DNA from 2 places in the Actinoplanes sp. NPDC049118 genome. Region 1 is predicted to be linked to the other one. Evidence: riboswitches for the same ligand, from Rfam matches in the RefSeq annotation. Region 1 holds a riboswitch; the other holds the start of a gene.
What was found. Region 1 has a riboswitch for S-adenosylhomocysteine ahead of ahcY (adenosylhomocysteinase). Riboswitches for the same ligand answer to the same signal wherever they lie in the genome.
Positions count from the first base shown of each region.

Region 2: it holds a riboswitch for S-adenosylhomocysteine, as region 1 does, so the genes downstream of both, metH (methionine synthase) here and ahcY (adenosylhomocysteinase) in region 1, are expected to answer to the same signal.

Region 1 covers NZ_JBEZDY010000037.1:46,684-55,752, reverse strand. Annotated here, with positions in the region: gene AB0B58_RS38180 (aspartate/glutamate racemase family protein) at 1-152, shown strand, start outside; gene ahcY (adenosylhomocysteinase) at 203-1,663, opposite strand; S-adenosyl-L-homocysteine riboswitch at 1,681-1,758, opposite strand; gene AB0B58_RS38170 (YciI family protein) at 1,941-2,252, shown strand; gene AB0B58_RS38165 (sigma-70 family RNA polymerase sigma factor) at 2,257-3,447, shown strand; gene AB0B58_RS38160 (M48 family metallopeptidase) at 3,582-4,742, shown strand; gene def (peptide deformylase) at 4,841-5,380, shown strand; gene AB0B58_RS38150 (cytochrome P450) at 5,660-6,871, opposite strand; gene AB0B58_RS38145 (helix-turn-helix domain-containing protein) at 7,080-7,499, shown strand; gene AB0B58_RS38140 (MAB_1171c family putative transporter) at 7,504-8,664, opposite strand; gene AB0B58_RS38135 (hypothetical protein) at 8,661-9,069, opposite strand, start outside.
Region 2 covers NZ_JBEZDY010000011.1:112,063-121,131, forward strand. Annotated here, with positions in the region: gene AB0B58_RS18915 (dodecin) at 1-203, shown strand, start outside; gene AB0B58_RS18920 (CDGSH iron-sulfur domain-containing protein) at 278-1,213, shown strand; gene metH (methionine synthase) at 1,198-4,773, opposite strand; S-adenosyl-L-homocysteine riboswitch at 4,832-4,907, opposite strand; partial or broken gene AB0B58_RS18930 (LuxR C-terminal-related transcriptional regulator) at 4,952-5,101, opposite strand; gene AB0B58_RS18935 (hypothetical protein) at 5,317-5,460, shown strand; gene AB0B58_RS18940 (Rrf2 family transcriptional regulator) at 5,525-5,953, shown strand; gene AB0B58_RS18945 (globin domain-containing protein) at 5,984-7,198, shown strand; tRNA gene AB0B58_RS18950 (tRNA-Cys) at 7,417-7,494, opposite strand; tRNA gene AB0B58_RS18955 (tRNA-Arg) at 7,534-7,607, opposite strand; tRNA gene AB0B58_RS18960 (tRNA-Tyr) at 7,644-7,725, opposite strand; tRNA gene AB0B58_RS18965 (tRNA-Glu) at 7,937-8,010, opposite strand; tRNA gene AB0B58_RS18970 (tRNA-Val) at 8,025-8,097, opposite strand; tRNA gene AB0B58_RS18975 (tRNA-Lys) at 8,130-8,201, opposite strand; tRNA gene AB0B58_RS18980 (tRNA-Arg) at 8,208-8,281, opposite strand; tRNA gene AB0B58_RS18985 (tRNA-Arg) at 8,291-8,364, opposite strand; tRNA gene AB0B58_RS18990 (tRNA-Lys) at 8,371-8,445, opposite strand; tRNA gene AB0B58_RS18995 (tRNA-Ser) at 8,450-8,539, opposite strand; tRNA gene AB0B58_RS19000 (tRNA-Pro) at 8,610-8,684, opposite strand; tRNA gene AB0B58_RS19005 (tRNA-Pro) at 8,686-8,762, opposite strand; tRNA gene AB0B58_RS19010 (tRNA-Arg) at 8,774-8,846, opposite strand; tRNA gene AB0B58_RS19015 (tRNA-Ile) at 8,848-8,924, opposite strand; tRNA gene AB0B58_RS19020 (tRNA-Ser) at 8,931-9,017, opposite strand; tRNA gene AB0B58_RS19025 (tRNA-Asp) at 9,023-9,069, opposite strand, start outside.

The DNA of each region.
Region 1 (9,069 bases):
CGGTGCACTGCCGCGGGCTCACCGCGGACGTGATCGTCCTGGCCCAGGCCAGCATGGCTCCCGCGGCCGGCCTACTCGCCGACCTGGCGACCCCGGTCCTGACCAGCCCGCGATCGGCGGTCCTCAGGGCGGCGGCCCTCGCCACCGGCTGAGACCGCGATCGATTCGGCCCAGGTCACCGGGTGACCTGGGCCGACGTCGATCAGTAGCGGTAGTGGTCCGGCTTGTACGGGCCCTCGACCGGCACGCCGAGGTACTCGGCCTGCTTCTTGGTGAGCTCGGTCAGCCGCACGCCCAGGGCGTCCAGGTGCAGCCGGGCGACCTTCTCGTCCAGGTGCTTCGGCAGCACGAAGACCTGCTTCTCGTACTCGCCGGGCTTGGTCCAGAGTTCGATCTGGGCCATGACCTGGTTGGTGAACGAGTTCGACATCACGAAGCTGGGGTGGCCGGTGGCGTTGCCCAGGTTCATCAGGCGGCCCTCGGAGAGCACGATCACGGCATGCCCGTCCGGGAAGCGCCACTCGTGTACCTGCGGCTTGACCTCGACCTTCTCGATGCCGGGGACCTTGGCCAGGCCGGCCATGTCGATCTCGTCGTCGAAGTGACCGACGTTGCCGACGATCGCGTTGTGCTTCATCGCCGCCATGTGCTCCGGCGTGATGATGTCCTGGCCACCGGTGGTGGTGATGAAGATGTCGGCCTCGGAGACGACGTCCTCGATGCGGACGACCTGCATGCCGTCCATGGCCGCCTGCAGCGCGCAGATGGGGTCGATCTCGGTCACGACGACCCGGGCGCCCTGGCCGCGCAGCGTCTCGGCCGAGCCCTTGCCGACGTCGCCGTAGCCGCAGACCACGGCGAGCTTGCCGCCGAGCATGACGTCGGTGGCCCGGTTGAGGCCGTCGACCAGCGAGTGGCGGATGCCGTACTTGTTGTCGAACTTGCTCTTGGTGACCGCGTCGTTGACGTTGATCGCCGGGAAGAGCAGCTCACCCTCCTTGGCCAGCTTGTAGAGCCGGGCCACACCGGTGGTGGTCTCCTCGGTGACGCCGCGGGTGTCGGCGGCGATCCGCGTGAAGCGCTGCGGGTCCGACGCCAGGCTGCGGCGCAGGGTGTCGAGGATGATCGTGTATTCGTGGTGGTCGTCCGCGGTGGCCTGCGGGACCGCGCCGGCCTTCTCGAACTCGACGCCCTTGTGCACGAGCAGGGTGGCGTCACCGCCGTCGTCCAGGATCATGTTGGGGCCCTGGCCGTCGGCGAAGTTGAACAGCTGCTCCGTGCACCACCAGTACTCCTCCAGCGTCTCGCCCTTCCAGGCGAAGACCGGGGTGCCGGTGGGGGCGTCGACGGTGCCCTCGGGGCCGACGACGATCGCGGCGGCGGCCTCGTCCTGGGTCGAGAAGATGTTGCAGGAGACCCAGCGGACGTCCGCGCCGAGCGCGACAAGCGTCTCGATGAGCACGGCGGTCTGGATGGTCATGTGCAGCGAGCCGGCGATGCGGGCGCCTCGCAGCGGGAACTGGCCCGCGTACTCGGTGCGCAGCGACATCAGGCCCGGCATCTCGTGCTCGGCCAGGCGCATCTGGTGCCGGCCGAACGCGGCCAGGGACAGGTCGGCGACGGCGAAGTCGACGCCGTTGATCTGCTGAAGTCGATCGGACATGAAGAAGGGCACCCCCTCTTGAGGAGGCGCCCTTTCGTCTTTGGCCCGCGGTCGAGCGTGGCGGACCGGGGTCCGTCGCAGCGCCTCTCGACCGGGTCCCGCCATCATAACGTCGTCGCCTCAAGATCGCCTCTCCTCGGCGGCCGACCGGGACGATGGTGAGCTGTGGCACATCGGTACATCGAAAATCGCCGGGCCGAAGCTGTCCGGAACCCGATCGCCCGTTCGTCACGGTGTTGAGATCACGAAGCAAGGGAGCGCCGAGATGAAGTACCTGATGTTCGTCTGCACCGACACCGAGCCGGAGACCGACGAGTCCCAGCTGCCCGACATCGACGTGTGGGTGGCGGAGAACGACGCGGCGGGGCGCCGGCTGCAGGGCAACGTCCTCGCGTCGCCGGCCGCGGCCACCACGGTCCGGGTCCGCGGCGGCGAACTGCTCCTCTCCGACGGCCCGTTCGCCGAGACCAAGGAGGTGATCGTGGGCTACGACATCCTCGAGTGCGCAGACCTGGACGAGGCGATCGAGGTCGCCCGCGCCCACCCGATGGCCTGGAGCGGCCGCGTCGAGCTGCGCCCGTTCGCGTGACGCGATGAGTGCCGGGCAGGCGGTCGCCGAGGCGGGTGCCGAGTCGCGCCCGCGGATCGTCGCCGCGTTGATCCGGATCACCGGCGACTGGACCCTGGCCGAGGACTGCGCGCAGGAGGCGCTGACGCTCGCCCTCGAACGCTGGCCGCGAGACGGAGTGCCGGCGAATCCGGGCGGGTGGCTGATGACGGTCGCGCGCAACCGCGCGATCGACGTGCTGCGGCGCGCGACCGTCGAACGCCGCAAGCTCGAGGAGCTGGCGATGCTCTCGTCCGCGCCCGGGCCGGTTGCCGAGGAGGGCGTCGTGGACGACCGGTTGCGGCTGATCTTCACCTGCTGCCATCCCGCGCTGCCGCTCGAGGCGCGGGTCGCGCTGACGCTGCGGACCATCGCGGGAGTGCCGACCGGCGACATCGCGCGCGCCTTCCTCGTCACCGAGTCCACCATGGCGCGGCGGCTGACCCGGGCGAAGACGAGGATCGCCGACGCGGGGATCCCGTACCGGGTGCCGGTCGGTTCCGCCCTGGCCGAGCGGCTTCCGGGCGTGCTGGCGGTGCTGTATCTGCTGTTCACCCGGGGGTACGACGCGGACGGCGATGCCGCCTTCGCGGACGAGGCGATCCGGCTGGCCCGGCTGCTCGACCGGCTGATGCCCGGCGAGCCGGAGATCCGGGCGCTGCTGGCGCTGTTCCTGCTGCAGCACTCGCGGCGTGCCGCGCGGCGCGACGACGCGGGCGAACTGCGCACGCTCGACCAGCAGGACCGGTCCCGCTGGGATCGGGCGGCCATCGCCGAGGCGCTGGCGCTGCTGCCGTCGACGGGCGGCCAGTACGCGCTGCAGGCCCGCATCGCCGCCTGCCACGTCCGCACGCCGGCCGACTGGCCGGCGATCGCCGCGCTCTACGACGAACTGGCGCGGCTCCTGCCCTCGCCGGTGGTCGCGCTGAATCGGGCGGTGGCGCACGGGTACGCGTTCGGCCCGGACACCGGGCTGTCGCTGCTCGCGGCGGCCCGTGCCGGTGGCGCCCTCGACGGGTACCCGTACGCGATGGCCGCCGAGGCCGACCTGACCGCACGCGCGGGTTTCGCCGGCCGTGCCGTTGCCCTCTTCGAACAGGCGGCCGCGGCGGCACACTCCGAGCCGGAGCGGCGGGCCCTGCTCGCCCGCGCCGACGAACTGAACGGACGGGCATAGGGACCGCCGGAATCCCCGGGTCGGCCGAAAGTCTGATCCGAAAGCGCGGAAGTCCCGCTCGGAGCCGATGTGCCCGGGGTGCCCCGACCGCGAAGCTTGCCTCGGAGCAGGAGACCGAGTCGCGGAGGGAACCCATGACGATCGACGACGAGAATCGACCGGCCCGGCAACGGATCACGCTGACCGACATCAGCTCCCGGGCCTGGGAACACCCCGCCGACCGTGGCGCGCTGACCGCCCTGCGCGAACTGCGCGGCTTCGACGACGTGGTGAAGGCGTTCTTCGGCATGTGGAACGAGCGCGGTTTCCGGCTCTCGTACCTGGCGGGCTCGATCCGCGTCGACCACCGCCAGTACCCGCGCGTACACCAGCGCTTCGTCGAGGCCGCGACGACGCTCGACGTGGCCGGGCTGCCCGAGCTGTACGTCTCGCAGTCCCCGATGATCCACGGCCAGGCGATCGGCATGGACAAGCCGTTCATCGTCATCACCACCGGCGCGGTCGAGAAGCTCGACGACGACGAGCTGCGCGCGCTGCTCGGCCACGAGATCGGCCACGTGCGCAGCGGCCACGCGGTCTACAAGACGATCATGGTGATCCTGACCAGGTGGGCGGCGAACGTCAGCTGGCTCCCGATCGGCGCGATCGCGCTGCGGGCGATCATCGCGGCGATGTACGAGTGGTGGCGCAAGGCCGAGCTGTCGGCGGACCGCGCGGGCCTGCTCGCCGGCCAGGACCCGTCCGCCTCGATCCGCCTGCTGATGAAGCTCGCGGGCGGTGGCGACCTGTCGCAGATCGACACCACGGCCTTCCTGGAGCAGGCGGCCGAGTACCAGGGCGGCGGGGATCTCCGCGACAGCATCCACAAGATCGGCATGACGGCGTGGAGCAGCCACCCGGTGCCGGTCGCCCGCGCGGCGGAGCTGCGCCGCTGGATCGACTCGGGCGAGTACGGCCGCATCCTCGGCGGCGACTTCCCGCGCCGCGACTCCGACGGCAACGCGTCGGTCACGGGCGACGTGAAGGCGGCTGCGGGCCACTACCGGGAGGTCTTCGAGAACTCCCCGGACCCGCTGGTGACGCTGGTCCGCCGGTTCGGCGGCGGCGCGGCCGACCTGGGCGGATGGGCCGGCGCGCAGACCGGGAAGGCGTGGGCCTGGGCGAGCACGGCCGCCGAGGCGGCCGGCCGGGCGGCCCGCCGGGAGAGCCGGCCCGCCGACCGTCCGGCCGACGGCCCGGACGACGCGGGCAACGGCACGGCCAACGGCTCGGCCGGGGAGAATCCGCCGGCCTGATCGAACGTCGCCCGCGCTCCGGCCCCCATGGAGCGCGGGCGACCCCATTCCGGGGCCGGGTCCACGGCTCCGCGCGGCGCGCGTTTTAAAATCGCGGGGTGCAGACTCGTGCCGGAACTCCGCGACCCATCACCCGCTACGGCAATCCCGTGCTGCATCGGCGGTGCGCCGAGGTGACCGTCTTCGACGACGATCTGCAGCAGCTCGTCGCCGACATGTTCGCCTCGATGGCCGCCGCCGAGGGCGTCGGGCTCGCCGCGAACCAGATCGGCGTCGACGCCCGGGTGTTCGTCGTCGACTGCCCCGACGCGACCGAGGTCAACATCGTGGCCCACGTCGTCAATCCCGTACTGCACCTGCCGGAGGGCCGCGCCCTCGAGGTCGACAGCGAGGGCTGCCTGTCGGTGCCCGGCGTCCGCGCCGACGTCGGACGGCCCGGTGTCGCGCACGTGACCGGGGTCGACATGCACGGCGAGCCCGTCCGCATCGACGGCACCGGGCTGCTCGCGCGCTGCCTGCAGCACGAGACCGACCACCTCGACGGGCTGCTATACGTCGACCGGCTGCCCGCCAAGCAGCGCAAGAAGATGCTCGCCGAGAGCGCGCAGGCCCCCGGAGTCGGCGTTCCGGCCGAATAGCGGCGTGTGCGATGAGCGTCAATGTCCTTTTCAGTAGCGCCGGGGCGCCCCGCCCTCGGCCGACCGGGTCATCCCGGCCGTCGTGACGGCGGCTCGGGCCACCGGACACGCGACATCCGGCTGCTGACCGGCGAGGGTGGCATCGGAGTTTCGGCTCGGACGCGATGATCGACGCTACGGATGGACAACAACCGCCGTGGTCGATACTCTTTCCTACGACGCCGTTGCGAGTTCTTCCCCCGTGGAATTCGCAGCGGCGTTCTTATTCCCGCGGCCGGCTCAGCCGACCGAGATGGGGATGCTGGTGTAGCCGCGGATGGCCAGGCTGTCGCGCCGGCCGGGATCGCCGGCCAGGGCCAGCCGGGGGAAACGGGCCAGCAGCGCCGGGATCGCGAGCTGGGCCTCCAGCCGGGCCAGCGGCGCTCCCAGGCAGAAGTGGATGCCGCCGCCGAACGACAGGGGCGCGTTGTCCGGACGGGCGAGGTCGAGCCGGTCCGGGTCGGCGAAACGCTCCGGGTCGCGGTTGCCCGCACCCAGGTACGCCACGATCCGCTCGCCGCCCGACACCGGTACGCCCGCGATCTCGACGTCGTCCCACGCCACCCGGGTGAGCAGCTGCACCGGGGTGTCGAAGCGCAGCAACTCCTCGACCGCGCTGGTTGCCAGGCCGGGCTGCAGGCGCAGCGACTCCAGCTGGTCCGGGTTGCGCAGGAGCGCGACGAGGCCGTTGCCGAGCAGGTTCGTGGTCGTCTCAAAGCCGGCCGCGAACAGCAGGGCGGCCATGGTGACCAGTTCGTCCTCGGTGAGCTTCTCGCCGTCCTCCTCGGCGGCGACCAGCGCACTGATCAGGTCGTCGCCGGGGTTGCGGCGGCGCTCGGCCGTCAGGCCGGCCAGGTATTCGCGGATGGTCGCGGCCGCCGGGTCCGCGGTCTCGAGAACCTCCGGCGTGATCACCTCCAGCACCTGGGTCCAGTCCCGAACCAGGGTCTGGAACTGGGCCCGGTCCGGCTCGGGGATGCCGAGCAGCTCGCCGATGACGCTGACCGGCAGCGGAAAGCCCAGCGCCTGGACGAAGTCGACCTCGCCGCTCATCTGCTCCAGCAGGTCCTCGACCATCTGGGCGATCCGCGGCCGCAGCGCCTGCACGCGCCGGGCGGTGAAGGAGGAGCTGACCAGGCGGCGCAGCCGGGTGTGGTCCGGCGGGTTGCTGAGCAGGACGCTCGTGAACAGCTGGTGCAGCGCGGGGTGGTCGGCCCAGTCAGGACGGACGAACTCCATCATGTGCGACGGCAGGTGCCCGAGCTTCGGGTGCCGGGTGGTGGCGACGCAGTCGGCGTGGCGGGTCAGCACGAGCGCGCCGTCCCCGGCGCGTACGACCGGCGAGATCTCGCGGAGTCGCCGATAGAGCGGGTACGGATCCTCGCGGCCCGGCAGTCGGGTCAGCTCATCGAGCAGCGTCGTTGCCTCAAGACTCTCCACAATGTCCGTCACATTGAAGAGGATACCGGCGCCTTGAGCGGTGAGGGTGATTAGTTTACGCTCGGACCGGGTGTCATCAATCTGAGTTTACGGTCGTTCGGCGGTGCCCTCACATCGGGGGATGTGCAGCTTCGGCTGCTCATGGGCATCGGTGCGGCGGCCGGTTTTCGTCAGTATGATCCGCATGTCCCATCTTTGCTCGGCGACGAGGGGAGTGCGTGTGCCCGGCGGGTTCTCCATCGCCGAGAAGCTGGACCGGCTTTTCAAGCAGGTCCGATCCCCGGGCCAGGGCGAGGTCAGCTACATGGCCGTCGCCGAGGCGATCCGGGCCCAGCAGGGGATCCCGATCTCGCACACCTACATCTGGCAGCTCCGCACCGGCCGTCGAGACAACCCGACGGTCCAGCACCTGACCGGCCTGGCCACGTTCTTCGGCGTAGGGGTCTCGTACTTTCTGGACGATGCCGAGGCGGACAAGGTGGACGGTCAGCTGGCGCTGCTCGGCACGCTGCGGGACGCCGGGGTCACGGAGATCGCGCTGCGTGCGGCGGACGTCTCGCCGAGCAGCCGCGACACGATCTGCGAGCTCGTGCGCAAGGTCTGGGAACTGGAACGCGAGCGCGGGCGGAACGGCGGCTGAGCGGTCAGTCGGCCACCGTCGCGTCCCGCCGGCGGGCGAACAGGGCCGGTTCCCTGCGGCGGAAGGCCGCCGCGACCGCGCCAAGCCAGGCGACCTCGTCGGTGATCTCGCCGCCAACCTCCGCCCAGCGGTCGCCGTCGACGACCGGCTGCAGGCCGGAGCCGTGCCTGCGCAGGGAGAACGCGATGCCGCAGGCCTCGACGAGCGCCGGGCGGTCGCCGACGAAGGCCCGCGCGTCCGCGATGGTGCCGGCCGGCAGGTAGCCGCGCAGCGTCAGCATGCCGTCCCGGATCTCGATCACCCGGCGGTAGAGCCGCAGTTGGACGTCGTCGACCCCGGCCAGCTCGACCAGGGCCCGACGGCGCGAGAAGAGGATCACGTCCGGGAACGTCTTTCGCATCACCCGCCACAGTGGACGAAGCGCCCAGAGTGCGCGATAGGACCCGATGATCGAGGCCAGCTTTCCGCCGGCCGGCACGGCCGCGCCGATGACGGCCAGGATCGTGCCGACGGCGCGCAGACCGTTGGCGACCGGCTCTATTGCGCCGAACGACATCGCCGGGCTGAAGCCCTGCGCCACGATCAGCCCGGTCTTCAGGGCCGCGTACAGGGCGACCAGGAGCGTGCCGGTCGCGATCGCGCGCAGCCCGTGGCGGAGCGGGCCGGACGTCGCGGAGCGGCTGATCCCCCAGAACAGCACCGTCGCGACGCCGAGGACCGTGCCCAGATAGCCGTTCAGCACCACCCAGTACGCCGTCGCGGCCGGCTCCGCCGCCGTGCTCGTCAGCTCGGCACCCCGGGTCCTGATGCCGCCGGGCGTCGCGTTCATCAGAACGATGAGCAGCGCCATCACCGTGCCGGCCAGGAGTAGCTGGCAGCGGGCCGCGCGCGGCCGGGCGGCGGCGAAGTCGGTGATCAGCGAGATGAAGCGGAGCAGGAAGTACGCCGTTGCCACGCCGATCAGGTGCGGAAGGGTCTGCGGCTGCCGGACCAGGTCGCCGAGCAGCGCGTTGACGCCGGGCGTCGCCGCGGTCTTGGCCAGCGCCAGCGTGGCCAGCGTCGCCCACAGGGCCCGCTGCTGTGCGTCACGCCACAGCGTCGGCACGCGGGCCAGGACCGTGCCCCACAGCAGGACGAGGACGGTGGCGGTGAGCGTGCCGTTCAAGACCGGAGCTTCAGCACGTCGGAGACCCGGCCCAGGGTGCCGCCGGGCCGGTCGTCGCCGACGGGCTCCGGTCCGGACCGGGCTCGGATCAGCGACGCGAGCATCTCGGCCTCGCGCTCCTGCGTGGTGGTGAAGCTGACCCGCCCCAGGATGGTCTCGACCGTCCTCGGGTCCAGGTCGGGCACGAGCCGGGCGAGGGTGCCGCCGCCGACGTCGATGCCCGTGGTGTGGTCGCTGAGCATGTGGCCGAGCTCGTGCAGGACGATGTGCTCGGCGTGCAGCCGGGACGTCTCGGGGTCGTAGAAGACGTAGTCGGCGGCCGGAACCGAGATCCACAAGCCGCAGGGCGCGCCGGCGCCGAGTCCGGGCATGGGCTGGAGGATCAGCCGGCGGCCGCGGTGTGCG
Region 2 (9,069 bases), on a different contig from region 1:
ACACCTACCGAGTGACGGAGATCGTTGGCAGCTCACCCGACGGCGTCGACCAGGCGATCCGCAATGCCGTGAAGCGGGCCTCGCAGACCCTGCATCACCTCGAGTGGTTCGAGGTGACCGAGATCCGTGGTCACCTGGAGAACGGCGACATCGGGCACGTCCAGGTCACGTTGAAGGTCGGCTTCCGGCTCGACGAGGTCTGAGCCCGCGACCGTGCCGGGTCTTGTACCCCCTACGTAATGGTGATTACATGATTACCCCAACATGAGGGGGACATGTGGCGACCATTCGTATCACTGAGGACGGGCCGTACCGGGTCGAGGGTGAAGTGTCGATCCGGGACACCGACGGCAACGAACTGCGTACCGAGGGGATCTGGCATCTGTGCCGGTGCGGCGGGTCGCGCAACAAGCCGTTCTGCGACTCCACCCACGGGCTGAAGGGCTGGACCGGACCGGAGACGGCCGATCGCGGCGGCGACGCTCCCGCCGACGGCCCGCCGTCCATAGCCGCCACAGTGGACGGGCCCTATGAGGTGTGCGGGGCGATCCGGCTCGTCGGCGCGGACGGTGAGCCCTACGCCGCGCGCCGGCGGCGGAAGCTGTGCCGGTGCGGGCACTCCGGCACCAAGCCGTTCTGCGACGGCTCGCACCGCTACGCCGGCTTCCGGGATCCGCTGCCGGCCGAACTGGAGAACACCCCGACGGTGTACGCCTGGCTGGGCGGGCGCGAGGCGCTCGAGCGGCTGACCACCGCGTTCTACGACGGCATCCTGACCGAGCCCGACGACCTGCTCGAGCCGGTCTTCCGCGGGATGGACCCCGAACATCCCAAGCACGTGGCCGCCTGGCTGGGCGAGACCTTCGGCGGGCCGGCCGACTACACCGCACACCACGGCGGCTACGAGCACATGGTCCAGGCGCACCGGGGCCGCGCACTGACCGAGGAGCAGCGGCAGCGCTGGGTGAGCCGGCTGGCCCGCACGGCCGACGAGGTGCTGCTGCCGGACGACCCGGACGTGCGCCAGGCGTTCCTTTCCTACCTGGAGTGGGGCTCGCGGATCGCGCTGTTCAACAGCCAGCCGGGTGTCGAGGTGATCGCGCATGCGCCCGTACCGAAATGGGGCTGGGGTAACGCGACGCCCTATGTGCCGCAGCCCTGGGACGATCCGGAGGCTGCGGCCAAGGGCCGCGCCGGCTACGCGGGTTCGTAGGCGAGGTTCGGTCGCAGCCACCGCTCGACGTCGGCGACGGTCATGCCGCGGCGGGCCGCGTAGTCCTCGATCTGATCCCGGCCGAGGCGGCCCACCGTGAAGTACTTCGCCGCCGGGTTGGCGAAGATCAGGCCGCTGACGCTGGCGGCCGGCGTCATCGCGAAGGACTCCGTCAGGGCCAGCCCTAGCTCGGTCGCCTTCAGCAGGTCGAAGAGTTCCCGCTTCTCGCTGTGGTCCGGGCAGGCCGGGTAGCCGAGCGCCGGCCGGATGCCGCGGAAGCGCTCCGCGTGCAGGTCCGCCAGCGCCGGCTCGGCGTCCGGCTCGAACCAGTCGCGGCGGGCCCGCAGGTGGATGTACTCGGCGAACGCCTCGGCGAGACGGTCGGCCAGCGCCTTGACCATGATCGCGCGGTAGTCGTCCTGCTGTGCCTCGTAGTGCGCGGCCAGGGTCTCGGCGCCGTGGATCGTCACCGCGAAGCCGCCCAGGTGGTCGTCCTGCGGCGCCACGTAGTCGGCCAGGCAGCGGTTCTCGCGGCCCTCCGGCTTGACCGTCTGCTGGCGCACCATCGCGAAGCGCACACCGTTGTCGAGGACGATGTCGTCGCCCTCGGAGCGCGCGGGCCAGTAGCCGTAGACGCCCTTCGCCTGTAGCGAGTCGTTCGCGATGATCTCGTCGAGCAGGGCGTTCGCGTCGTCGTACAGCTCGCGGGCGACCGGCTGGTCCAGGATCGCCGGGAACCGGCCCTTGAGCTCCCAGGCCAGGAACAGGAACTGCCAGTCGATCATCTCGCGCAGCGCGGGCAGGTCCGGCTCGACGGTACGCAGGCCCGTGAACGCCGGCGTCGGCAGGTCGCCGAAGTCGACCTCCTCGCGGTTGGCCCGGGCCTGTGCCAGGGTCAGCATCGGCTGGGTGTGCCGGTTGGCGTGCGCCTCGCGCAGCCGGTGCTGCTCGATGCGGTTGGCCGTGTCCAGCCGCTCGGCGCGCTCGTCGTCGAGCAGGTCGGAGACCACGCCGACGACCCGGGACGCGTCGAGCACGTGCACGGTCGGCCCGTCGTACGCGGGAGCGATGCGCACGGCGGTGTGCTGGCGCGATGTCGTGGCCCCGCCGATCAGCAGCGGCAGCTTCAGGCCGCGGCGCTGCATCTCGGCGCCCACCGCGACCATCTCGTCCAGCGACGGCGTGATCAGTCCGGAGAGCCCGATCGCGTCGGCGCCCTCGGCGACGGCCGTGTCCAGGATCCTCGCCGCCGGCACCATCACGCCCAGGTCGATGACCTCGTAGTTGTTGCAGCCCAGGACCACGCCGACGATGTTCTTGCCGATGTCGTGCACGTCGCCCTTGACCGTGGCGAGCACGACCCTGCCCTGCCCGCGGCCCGGGTCGACCCGGCCGGCGAGCCGGGCCTGCTCCTTCTCGGCCTCCATGAACGGTTCCAGGTAGGCGACCGAACGCTTCATCACCCGGGCGCTCTTGACCACCTGCGGCAGGAACATCTTGCCGGCGCCGAACAGGTCGCCGACGATCTTCATGCCGTCCATCAGCGGCCCCTCGATCACCTCGAGGGGCCGGGCCAGCCCCTTCCGGGCCTCCTCGGTGTCCTCCTCGATGAAGTCGACGATGCCGTGCACCAGCGCGTAGGACAGCCGCTCGGCCACCGGCGCCTCGCGCCAGGACAGGTCGACCTCGCGCCGGGTGCCGGAGCCGGTCACGGTCGACGCGAACGTGACCAGGCGGTCGGTGGCGTCGGTGCGCCGGTCGAAGAGCACGTCCTCGACCAGCTCCAGCAGGTCCGCGGGGATGTCGGCGTACACGGCGAGCTGGCCGGCGTTGACGATGCCCATGTCCAGCCCGGCGCGGACCGCGTGCAGCAGGAACGCCGAGTGCATGGCCTCGCGGACCACGTCGTTGCCGCGGAAGGAGAATGACAGGTTCGAGATTCCGCCGCTGGTGCGGGCGCCCGGGCAGCGCGCCTTGATCAACGGGAGGGCGTCGATGAACGCCTTCGCGTACCCGTTGTGCTCGGCGATGCCGGTCGCGACCGCGAGGACGTTCGGGTCGAAGATGATGTCCTGCGGCGCGAAGCCGGCCCGCTCCACGAGCAGGTCGTACGCCCGGCCGCAGATCGACACCTTGCGCTCGGTGGTGTCCGCCTGGCCCTGCTCGTCGAAGGCCATCACCACCACGCCGGCGCCGTAGTCGCGGATCCGGCGCGCCTGCGCCAGGAACGGCTCCTCGCCCTCCTTGAGGCTGATCGAGTTGACCACGCCCTTGCCCTGCACGCACTTGAGGCCGGCCTCGAGGACCGTCCACTTCGAGCTGTCGATCATCACCGGGATCCGGGCCACCTCCGGCTCGGTGGCGATCAGGTTGAGGAAGGTCGTCATCGCCTGCTCGCTGTCGAGCAGGTCTGCGTCCATGTTCACGTCGAGCAGGTTGGCGCCGCCGCGGACCTGCTCGAGGGCCACGTCGACCGCGCCTTGGTAGTCGTCCGACTCGACGAGCCTGCGGAACTTCGCCGAGCCGGTGACGTTCGTGCGCTCACCGATCATCACGAACCCGGTGTCCGGCCCGATCGCGAACGGCTCCAGCCCGCTGAACCGGGTGGTCTCGGCCGGGGGAGCGATCGCCCGCGGCGCCAGCCCGTCGACCGCGGCGGCGATCCGGGCGATGTGTGCTGGCGAGGTGCCGCAGCAGCCGCCGACGAGGTTGACCATGCCCGACGCGGCGAACTCGCCGACCAGGGCGGCGGTCTCCTCCGGCGTCTCGTCGTAGCCGCCGAACGCGTTCGGCAGGCCCGCGTTGGGGTGACACGCCACGTACGCGTCGGCGACCTTGGCGAGCTCCGCGACGTGGGGGCGCATCTCGGCCGCGCCGAGCGAGCAGTTCACGCCGACGATGAGCGGCTCGGCCCGCTCGATCGAGCGCCAGAAGGCCTCGACGGTCTGCCCGGACAGGGTCCGGCCGCTGAGGTCGACGATCGTCACGGAGATCCAGAGCGGCAGGTGCGGCGCGACCTCCCGGGCCGCGGCGATCGCCGCCTTCGCGTTCAACGTGTCGAAGATCGTCTCGATGAGCAGCAGGTCGACGCCGCCCTCGGCCAGGGCCGAGATCTGCTCCGCGTACGCCGCGCGCACCTGATCGAAGTCGACGGCGCGGTACGCCGGGTCCTCGACCCGGGGCGACAGCGACAGCGTTACGTTCAGCGGCCCGACCGATCCGGCGACGAACCGCCCGCCGACCTCGTCCGCCGCCTGCCGGGCCAGCCGCGCACCCTGCACGTTCATCTCACGAACCAGAGACTCGAGGCCGTAGTCGGCCTGTCCGATGCTCGTCGCCGTGAACGTGTTGGTGGTGGTGATGTCGGCGCCGGCGGCCAGGTACCGCCGGTGCACGTCCAGGATCACGTCCGGCCGGGTCAGGTTGAGCAGGTCCGGGTCGCCGGTGACGTCCCGCGGGTGGTCGACGATCAGGTCGCCGCGGTAGTCCGCGGCGGTGAGCTTCGCGTCCTGCAGCATCGTGCCCCAGGCGCCGTCCAGCACCGCGACGCGCTCGGCCAACAGCTGTCGCAGCGATGCAGTAGTGCCCTGACTTGACGTGCTCACCCAGCCACCTCCGTGATCGGAGGCGCCCTTGTCGAAGAAAGCAGGCCGAGCGTGGCGGGTTTCACCCCGTCGCAGCGCCCCTCGACCTGACAGCCGAGAATACCCGAACCCGGTCACCGGGCCGCATCGCCGGTTATGTCGGATTCCCGCCACGGCGTGCCGGCCGGCCCGGCACGATCAGGCCCGACTCGTACGCCACCACCACGGCCTGCGTGCGGTCCCGCAGCCCGAGCTTGCCCAGCACCCGGCTCACGTGCGTCTTCACCGTCTCCTCGCCGACCACGGCCGGGGTGTGGCGAACCGACGAGGTGGCCATGCCCGAGCCGCCGATGCCCGAGGGCGAGCACGACAAGGGCGAGGGGACACGGGGGAGCGTGACCGAGGCGAACGGCAACTACACCATCAGGGGTACCGGCAAGATCGGTCCCGAGATCCCGCCGGACGACATGGTGCAGATCTCCCTGTTCGGCGTGCTGGCCGGGCTCATGGCGCTGAGCGATGGACGCGGGCCTCAGCGTCCAGACGACGCGGGACTTCGCGACGGCCCACATGGGACCGTGGTCGGGGCTCGGCGTGCTCGCCGCGTACGCGGGCGTGGCCATCGTGGCGGGGGCGATCGCACTCCGGTCCCGTGACGCCTGAGCCGCCGCGGTGATCCCGGCCATAAAAGAGGAACCTCATACTCCGGTTTAGGTACGGTCGGTCCGTGCGACTCAACCGATCCACGGACATCGGGCTGCGCATCCTCATGCTGGGTGCGACCCGCACGGACCTGCTCACCGTCGACGAGCTGGCCGATTCCCTCGCGGTCGCCCGCCACCACCTGGCCAAGGTGGTCCAGCGGCTGCAGCATCTCGGGCTGCTGGAGACCGTCCGCGGCCGGCACGGCGGCGTACGCCTCGCCGTCGGTGCGGGCACGGCCTCGATCGGTGCCCTGGTCCGCGAGCTCGAGGGCGCCACCGAGGTCGTCGACTGCGACGGCGAGCCGGCCTGCCCGCTGAGCTCCGGCTGCCGCCTGCGCGGCGCGCTGCGCCGGGCGCAGGAGGCCTTCTACACGACCCTCGACCCGATCACGGTCGGTGACCTTGCCGCGCCGCCGACGCGGCAGGTGCTGCTCAGCCTCGGCCGCCGCTGAACGGCTCCCACCATCACACCTGGAGGAACAATGCTGTCCGCAACCAGTGCCCCGGTCGTCGAGGCCACGCTGCCGGTCGTCGGCGCCAACCTTCCCGCCATCACCGACGTCTTCTACGAGACGATGCTCGGCGAGAACCCGGAGCTGCTGCACCTGTTCAACCGCGGCGCCCAGGCGACCGGCGAGCAGCGGCAGGCGCTGGCCGGCGCGGTGGCCGCCTTCGCCGCGCACCTGATCGGCGCCGGACCTGGCGAGGTCGCCGTCGAGCACCTCGTGGAACGCATCGCGCACCGGCACTGCGCCCTGGGCGTCCGACCGGAGCAGTACACGATGGTCGGCCGCTACCTGCTCGGCGCGGTCCGGGCCGTGCTCGGCGATGCGGTCACCCCGCCGGTCGCCGCCGCTTGGGACGAGGTGTACTGGCTGTTCGCCGCCCGGCTGATCGGCCGCGAGGCGCGGATCTACGGCGAGGCCGGTGTCGACGGCGCCGACCCCTGGCGCGACTACCTGGTGCTGAGCCGGATCGCCGAGGCACACGACACGATCTCGTTCGTGCTGGCCCCGGCCGACGGCGGACCCGCGCCGGCCTTCCGGCCCGGCCAGTACGTCACCGTCGCCGCCGACCTGCCCGGCGGGGGCCGGCAGCTGCGGCAGTACTCGCTCTCCCAGGCGGCAGCCTCCGGGTGCCTGCGGATCACCGTACGCCGGGTCCGCGGCGCCGCCGGAGCGCCGGACGGCATCGTCTCCGGCTTCCTGCACGACCACATCCACGCGGGTGGCAGGCTGCGGCTGAGCCAGCCGTACGGGGAGCTCACGCTCCGCGACAACGACACGCCCCTGGTCCTGATCAGCGCCGGGGTCGGCGTCACGCCGATGGCGGCGATCCTGGATCACGTCGCGCGTACCCAACCCGGCCGCGACGTCACCGCGGTGCACGCCGACCGCGGCCCGGACCGGCACCCGCTGCGCGCGGAGATGGCCGCCAACGGCTCCCGGCTGCGTTCCTTCCGCAGCGTCGTCTGGTACGAACGGCCAGGCGACGCGCCGGGCGTGCGGCCCGGCCTGATCGACACCGCCGGGATCCCGCTGCCGCCGGACGCCGACGTCTACCTCTGCGGCCCGGTCCCGTTCATGCAGGCGGTCCGCGCCGGCCTGCACCGCCGCGGCGTACCGGACGAGCGCATCCGATACGAGGTCTTCGGCTCGGAGCAGTGGCGCCCGTCCCCGGAGCCCGCCACCGTCTGACCCGCCGCGCCGCCGGTGCGCAGGCGGCGGATCCGACGGCTACGCTCCGGCTGTGTTGCGGATTTCCTACCCCTTCGCCGACGCGGGGATGCGGGGGAGTGCGCGCCGAGGCCTGGGAGCAGTGCGCTGAGCGGGAGGCTCCAGGCTGGGACGTCACGGCGTTCATCGACGCTTCGAACGGATGATGATCGGGAACTCTTCAGTGGATGGCATGGCCGAGGCCTCGCCCGGAGTCGAACCGGAATCGGGTCACCCGCTTTGCAGGCGGGGCGCTCCGCCGGGAACGCCACGAGGCCGTCGCGCCGGTCCGCGGTCGCGGGTCCGGCGGTGTTGCGTGCCCCCGGCTGGACTTGAACCAGCGGCCTCGACGTTCGGAACGTCGCGCTCTGTCCTGCTGAGCTACGAAGGCATACCCACGGCGACCGATCGGCCGGTGGGACGTGTGTGCGGGCGGAGGGATTCGAACCCCCTCAGCCGAGGCACCTGGTTTACAGCCAGATCCGACTCTCCAACGTCGGCGCGCCCGCAGGTGTGTGACCGTCGTGTCGTGCCCTGGGTGGGATTCGAACCCACGTCCCCGTGTCGACGGTGAGGCAACGCGCTTCCCTGCCGGGGGCTGAGGTTCCCTGTCCCGTGGTCTTCTACACCACTGGCCCGGTCCCGGTGCATCCGCAACTCTCCCGCCGTGCCGCCGTTTCGTTTTCGGCCGCTCTATCCGCTGAGCTACCAGGGCATACGCAGCGCGGACGGGACTCGAACCCGCACCTTCCCGGGTGAAAGCCGGGTGACTCTACCTGTTCGTCCACCGCGCCAGGGTGCTGAGAAGTGTTCCGGCCTGGACTCGAACCAGGGCCCTCCGTCTTGTCGAGGCGGCGCTCTACCAACTGAGCTACCGGAACGGGAGCGGGGACCGGACTGCTCCACCCCGCGGTACGCCGCCAGGGACTCGAACCCTGCTCCCCGGATTAAAAGTCCGGAGCATAACCATCCATGCTCGCGGCGCGAGCTGTCTCCCGGGCAGGACTCGAACCCGCAACCCGCGCGTTAGGACCGCGCAGCTCTGTTCCGTTGAGCTACCGGGAGGTGATTTCGGCCCCTGGGCGGGACTCGAACCCGCAACCGTCGCCTTAGAAGGGCGCCGCTCGATCCGATTGAGCCACCAGGGGATGTTGTACGCCGTCACAGATTCGAACTGTGGACCCGAGGCTTAAGAGGCCCCTGCTCTGACCGGACTGAGCTAACGGCGCAAGGCGGAGGAGGGCGGGGTCGAACCGCCACGGGCGGCAAAGCCCCAACCGTTTTCGAGACGGCGGCCGGCGCCAACTTTCGGCTGGCTCCTCCAAGGGTGTTGCGGTCACAGTCGATCCGCGGGACCCGGTAGCTAACCCGGGTGTCGCGGCCATCTGCTTCGTCGGGCCAGTCGGATTCGAACCGACGTCCTCTCGCTCCCAAAGCGAGCGCGCTGACCAAGCTGCGCCATAGCCCGTTGGTCGGGATGGCCGGATTCGAACCGACGACCGCGCGGCCCCCAGCCGCGAGCGCTGCCAAGCCGCGCCACATCCCGATGATCTTGCGTGCCTCCACGAGGATTCGAACCTCGGACCCCCGGATCCGTAATCCGGTGCTCTATCCGCTGAGCCATGGAGGCTTGGTCTCGCCGGCAGGAGTCGAACCTGCGCCCTCCTCGTTATCAGCGAGGCGCCCCTACCAACTGGGCCACGGCGAGACGAAGCGGAGGGTGAGGGGATCGAACCCCCGCAGGACCTGGGCCCTGTCGACGGCGTAGCAAGCCGCAGCCTTCCCACTCGGCCAACCCTCCTTGCGCGCCGACGACGGGAATCGAACCCGCGGCCCTCCGCTCGACAGGCGGA